Regions from separate parts of the Yersinia fenwicki genome, predicted to be linked through region 1. Evidence: riboswitches for the same ligand, from Rfam matches in the RefSeq annotation. Region 1 holds a riboswitch; the other holds the start of a gene.

Region 1 (3,428 bases):
TTGTGCGGGTTGAGCATCCGGCGATTGGTTCTAACTTTGTCCCTTCGATTTTGAGTGTGGTGTTGGTGTTCTGGATCTTATTCAAACTGAAAGCACGTAAATCGGTGCAGATAGACATCAATACTGATACCGACGCGGATATAGATAACCAGCATCCGCAATAGCTTTTCTGTTCATTCATTGCACCCAATAGAAAGGGCAACATCGCGTTGCCCTTTTTTGTCTCGATTCCTGCTGTCCGTCAGTCTCGTTTTTCCAGTAAAACCCCACATTCCATATGATGGGTGTAAGGGAACTGATCAAATAGCGCTAATCGGCTGATTTTATGAGTGTGTTGTAACTGTTCAAGGTTGGCACTCAGGGTTTCTGGATTACAGGAGATATAAAGGATACGTGGATAGGCCTGTACCAGCTTAACAGTTTCATCATCCAACCCACTACGTGGCGGATCGACAAAAATGGTCTCGCAGTTGTAACTACTCAAATCAATACCCTTCAGGCGGTTAAACTCACGCACACCTTGCATAGCCTGGGTAAATTCCTCCGCTGACATCCGGATAATTTGCACATTATCGATATGATTGGCTGCGATATTGTATTGCGCCGCCGCGACTGACGGTTTGGCAATTTCAGTTGCCAATACGCGATCAAAATTACGTGCCAACGCCAGTGAGAAATTACCGTTGCCGCAGTACAACTCTAATAAATCGCCGCTGGCATGTTGAGTGACATCAATCGCCCATTCCAACATATGAATATTCACCGCCGCATTAGGTTGGGTGAAACTATTTTCAACCTGACGATAAATCATGTCGCGCCCGGCGACGGGCAACACTTCGTCGATATGGTCGTGATCCAGCATGATTTTGGTTTTTGACGCTCGGCCAATCAGTTGCAGGTCAAAACCTTGCTCGCGCAATTGGTCACGCAGTTCCAGGGCTTTGTGCTGCCACTCTTCATCTAATGGACGGTGATATAGCAAAGAGGCAATCAGTTTGCCACTTAGGGTCGATAAGTAATCAATCTGGAACAGTTTGCGTCGCAAAATCGGCTCGGCTCTGATGGCCGTCATCAGTGCACTCATTAGACGATTAATTAACAAACTGGCTACCGGGAATTGCTCAACCCTAATTCGCTGCTTAGTCTGTTGGTCAAACATGATGTGGTAAAGGTCGTCTTCATCATGCCAAACACGGAACTCGGCTCTCATGCGGTAATGTTCTGCTGGAGAACGGAATATTTCCGCAGCGGGTGCCTGAAACGGCGACATCATCGCCTGAAGACGGGCAGATTTTTCCGCCAATTGGTGCTCGTAGCCGTCAGTCGGCAGGATGTCAGGAGTCATGTTTCTTCTCGTCTGGACATAATAAAAGAGGAGTATTGCTGCGGATTGTAGGGAAAGTGGCTCTGATGTCCAGTTTTGTTGTATTTATTCCTTGTAACAATAATGGAAGTCTAGACATCTATTTTACTTGATCGTAGCATTGCGTTCCGGCCTCAAGCTGTTACTTAAACACCTAAGAGTTAAAAGGGAATCCGGTGTAAATCCGGAGCTGACGCGCAGCGGTAAGGGGAAGTCACGGCGATAGGTTTCAACCAGACACTGTCCGTAAGGATGGGAAGTCATCGCCCGCTCTGTTTTATTCATAGTCAGATAACAGAGATCCCAAGCCCGAAGACCTGCCGGTATCACGTCGCAATATTCGTGGTCGTCGCGTAATACCGGCCATGGCACTGCGGCATCCGCTATTTGAGTTTGGATGCTCTCTTAATGATCACTAAAAATACAATCACAATTAAAAAATATACGCTGCTCACAGCTCTCTCTATGACAGCATTTTCTGGATGGGCGCAAGGTAATACCACAACCGGCAATAAAGATGAAATGGTGGTTACCGCCAGCCGTTTCAAACAACCTATTTCTACCGTATTGGCTCCTGCCGATGTGGTCACGCGCGATGATATCGACCGCTGGCAGGCGAAAAGTCTTAATGAAGTGATGCGCCGTTTACCGGGGGTGGACATTGCACAATTCGGCGGGGTAGGTCAGGGTTCTTCTATGTATATCCGTGGCACCGAAGCCCGCCATGTCCTGATATTGATCGATGGCATTCCCCTGGCACGTACCGGTATTGTTAACAGCGTTAACCTCGATCAAATCCCTATTTCCTTAGTGCAGCGGGTTGAATATATCCGCGGGCCGCGTTCTGCTGTTTATGGTTCTGGTGCCATTGGTGGCGTTATTAATGTGATTACGCAGACAGACCAGGAAGGCGCGCAGATTAATGCCGGGATCGGCTCTAAAGGCTATCAGCAATATGATGGCAGTGTTCGCCAGCGCTTTGGCGAGACCTTGGCGACGTTAGCAGGCGGGTATCAAACCAGCAACGGATATAACATCAAACCTGACTCACCGAACCCAATCGATAACGACCGTGATGGTTTCCGCAATAAAAACTTCTGGGCAGGGTTGGAGCATCAATTCAACCAAGAGATATCTGGTTTCGTCAGAGGTTATGGTTATACCAACAATTCTGATTACGATATTGGCAGTTTGTCGTCTCCGGCTTATAGCGGCGATGAAGAGCGGCTATATAACCACACTTATGATGCGGGATTGCGTTATGCTTCGGGTGCCTACTCTTCACAATTAATCGGTAGCTATCAGAAATATAAAGATTACAACTTTAGTAGCCAATATGGCCGCTATGGTGTGGCTACCACGCTGGATAATATGGATCAGCGAAATGTGCAATGGGGCAACACTTACAGCTTTGAAAGTGGAACATTGAGCGCGGGCCTTGACTGGCAGCAACAGCGTTTGACCTCATCTAGTCAGACCATCTCTGATACTTATAAGCGGGATAACACTGGTTTATACCTTAGCGGACAGCAGAAAATCGGCAATGTGACATTAGAAGCTTCTGGTCGTGGCGATAAGGATGAGCAATTTGGCTGGCATGAAACATGGCAAACTGCGGCGGGCTGGGAGTTCGTTCCTGACTATCGCGTAACCGTGTCTTATGGCACCGGTTTTCTGGCTCCGTCTCTGGGTCAGCAATATGGTTCGCAGCGCTTTGACATCGTATCCAACAGTGACCTTAAGCCGGAAGAGTCTCGCCAATGGGAAGCGGGTTTGGAAGGGGTCACTGGGCCACTTGACTGGCGTTTGTCCGCTTATCACAACAAAATTGAAAATCTGATTGATTACTCTTTTGATAATTCAACATTCAAAGGGCATTACTACAATGTCAATTCCGCGACCATAAAAGGTGTGGAGTGGACGGGTAATCTCACTACCGGCATATTTACGCACGGAGTCACACTGCAATATATTGACCCGCGTAATGATCTGAATAATGAGGTATTAGCTCGCCGTTCTAAGCAACAGGCGAAGTATCAGTTAGATTGGACGATGTTTAACCTTG
Region 2 (3,428 bases), 1.6 Mb from region 1:
CTCAAGCAACGTCCGGCTAGTAAGGTGTAAATCATCCACACTTGTGCCAGCCAGCCTAGCCACGGATGAATCTCTGTCATCAGCCATAAAAATCCCCAGCTGACGAGCCAGGTGATCCCCACCACCAGTAACCACAGCACCGCCCCCCCCCATTTGAGTGCCCGCTCGCTATGACACGTGGCGCGAATCACTCGCTGCAACAGCGTGATCAGATTACCTATCCAGCGCACCGGATGTGGCCAACGCGGCGGATCTCCGAGCCAATGGTCCAGAAGGAAAGCAACAAACCACGCGCTCAGGGTCATAGCACTCTCCGGGCAACGGTCAGCCAGCCATCCAATAATCCGGGCCGCTGGGCAAAGTGAATATGCAGATAACTGGCCTGAGTCCGTTGCACTTGATAGCCACTGTGCCAGCGCTGAATAACTTCACCATCGCGCCATTTACTGCTATCGAAAACGGGGGTCAGTGGGCTGGTAAAATCGGAGTAATGGAACTCATGACCGCGCAGAATTTCGCCTGACGCGGCTAGTAATGTGTCGCAGCGGGCCTCGGCCTGACAGTAACCAAAGCGAGTCAGACGTTTTCCCATCCGGCTTTCTCCGGCTAAAACCCCCACCATGCGATGGCGCTGTCCACTTTCATCCGTTAAAGCATCCCCCAAATACATCAAGCCGCCACATTCGGCATACATCGGGATTTGCTGGCGATGGGCTTGCTGTAACGCCGCATGCATCGCGGTATTCTCTGCTAATGCGCGGCTGTGGATCTCCGGATACCCTCCCCCCAGATAAATCATCTGACAAGCCGGCAGATGGCGGTCATGCAGCGGGCTGAAACGCTGGATGCGAACGCCAGCTTGCTCCAGCAAGTCAAGATTATCGGGATAGTAGAAATTGAAAGCTTCATCTTCGGCTAAGGCCAATGTCAGCCCGTCGGCCAAAGCTTGAGAAGGTAACGCGGGAGGGGTTCCAACAGGGCGTTGAGTGCATGAAGTCAGGGTCAGCAATCGGTCCAGATCGATAAAGGCTTCGACCTGCTGGGCCAATTGTTGCCAACGCGGCGAGTTATCGGGCTGTTTGGATAGTGCACCGCCTCGCTCTTGTGCCGGGATCAGCCCCAAATGGCGTGATGGCAAGGCAACATCGTCCATGACCGGCAAGCGGCCCAAAACCGGAATGCCGCAATAACGTTCGATAGCATGGCGAATAAGTTGATAGTGATTTTCTGAATTGACGCGGTTAACAATCACCCCGGCAATCGTCAGCTTGGGGTCAAATTGGCTAAAGCCCAGTACCGTTGCGGCAATGGATGTCGAAACCGCTTTACCATCCACCAGCAAGATAACCGGGCAGCCCAACTGCTTCGCCATCGCTGCACTGCTGCAATAATCGGGGTCAGTGCCATAGCCGTCATACAACCCCATGACACCTTCAATTACCGCGACATCGGCATGGCGCATATGCTGATTATACAACCCATTGAGGATGTCGGGCGGCAACATAAAAGCATCAAGATTACGCGATGTCACACCACTGACGGCAGTATGCCAGCCAGTATCCAGATAGTCCGGCCCCACTTTGAACGGCTGCACCGACAATCCGCGCGCCATCAGCGCCCGCAAAATACCCAGCGTCACGGTGGTTTTACCACAGCCGCTGCCGGTTCCTGCGATGATAAATGCTTGTTTGCCTGAGCATTGCATAAAAAAATCCCGCCATTTCAAGCGGGATATGTAGTGTCAAAAAGGTGCATCTGCGCAACGTCACCGCTGCGCGCATCTGATGACAACCCGCTTCCCACCGAAGGAGTTGAAACTCTTTACTGATCTGGCTGGTCTTCTGGCTTAGCGTCACTCTCCCCCGCTACCTTCCCAATCCTATGGATCAGTGGTCTCAGCGGGTTCGTCAGCATCACAGCAGCGGGGGCTGCGGGGGATTTACACCCCCTTCCCAATCGTGTTATCCACGACATACCTGTTTCAGTATTTAATTACAGTAGATTCTGTTATTTAATTTATTGTTTCGTTATTTAATTTATCTCTTTATTTACACGGTTATAACAGAGCATTTATTAATTAGTAGCCTGATCGACTTCCTTGAAATTAATATACGCTTTTCTGTTCATAAAAAATGGTTAATTTCATTTTTTGCTAGTGATTTTTTTGTATCCTCACAACAAATAATTGCTATCAAATCAAGTAACAACCAAATAAAAACAACAAGTTATATGAATAATTCCATTTAAAAAAATAGCAAAAAAATTGTTATTATTTATTTTATACTTTTAATAACATACTGGATATTTAAATAGACAAACTTGAATGAATCGCATGACTAATTGATATTAGATCAATAACTGTCATTCCATTTCGCTGCGTTCAGAAGAAAGTGAGCGAAATACCTGCGGTGTCACGTTGTAGGTCTGACGGAACACTTTGCAGAAATAGCTGGTTTGGGAAAAACCCAGATTCTTGGCAATGCTGGCAATGCTCCAATCGCTGTGTTGTAACATCTCTCTGGCATTGGCCATCCGCTGCTGATTGACCCAGGCATTAAATCCGATGCCCTGATATTTTTTAAACAATTTGCTGAAGTAGTACGGGCTGAGATAGACCTTAGCCGCCACTTCTTCCAGCCGTAGTTCTTCCGATAAATGCGTATCAATATAACGCAGTGCTTTTTTCATTTTGCTGTCATGGGGATGAACCGGTCGTATTCTACCGGGTTCTTTGCTGCCCATGTTGTCGTTGATCACCACAAAATTGAGATGTTTTTTGAGGCAATTCTCAACAATCAACTTCAATAAATCTGCCGATGCAATCACCCGTGAAAAATCCATAACAGGCACATTGTGGAACTCATCCATCAGTGCCGGATTCTGCTGCCAGTGATTATCGACATTAAGGATATCAATCAGATAAACATCTGAGTGCAACCGTACTTGGCCGCATAACACAAAACCCACTAAATGGCCGGCAATGACCAGTGGAATAGAAAAATCAGTTAACCCTGCGTGGCAGCGATAAATACAAGGCTCATTGGACTTTGAAGCTTCAAGGCCCCCGCAACGATCACTCATTCGGCAACGGAGATGGTTCACCGGGTCCTGGCGCATCAACTGACAAAATGGCGTAAAGTTAAAAAGATCAGAAATCTCTTCGCCGTGAATATTCACTACCACCACGGCCAGCCCAGTAGCCTGAGCAAAATCCTGCGCGATTTTATTGATGAGCTCTGAGTTTAGAGAACTGGCAGAAATCATGATAAAACCTCTCAGTTAATTTATTGTTATTAAGTTTCGTTTGTTACTATAAATCATCCCTGTAATAAACTACGTGTTACTAATTTGTTATATTTGCATTCCTATCAGCAAGTGGAAAACCTATTTCCCTGTGAAGGTTTAGACCCTGGCAAAATGAAGGAGAA

The links. Region 1 has a riboswitch for cobalamin ahead of btuB (TonB-dependent vitamin B12 receptor BtuB). Riboswitches for the same ligand answer to the same signal wherever they lie in the genome.
Positions count from the first base shown of each region.
Region 2: another riboswitch for cobalamin. It lies ahead of ACF3VQ_RS13325 (cobyrinate a,c-diamide synthase); the one in region 1 lies ahead of btuB (TonB-dependent vitamin B12 receptor BtuB).

Region 1 covers NZ_CP170755.1:4,499,536-4,502,963, reverse strand. The annotation lists gene ACF3VQ_RS20410 (YijD family membrane protein) at 1-164, shown strand, start outside; gene trmA (tRNA (uridine(54)-C5)-methyltransferase TrmA) at 242-1,345, opposite strand; cobalamin riboswitch at 1,476-1,703, shown strand; gene btuB (TonB-dependent vitamin B12 receptor BtuB) at 1,772-3,428, shown strand, end outside.
Region 2 covers NZ_CP170755.1:2,904,136-2,907,563, forward strand. The annotation lists gene cbiB (adenosylcobinamide-phosphate synthase CbiB) at 1-305, opposite strand, end outside; gene ACF3VQ_RS13325 (cobyrinate a,c-diamide synthase) at 302-1,705, opposite strand; cobalamin riboswitch at 1,814-1,995, opposite strand; gene pocR (regulatory protein PocR) at 2,362-3,264, opposite strand.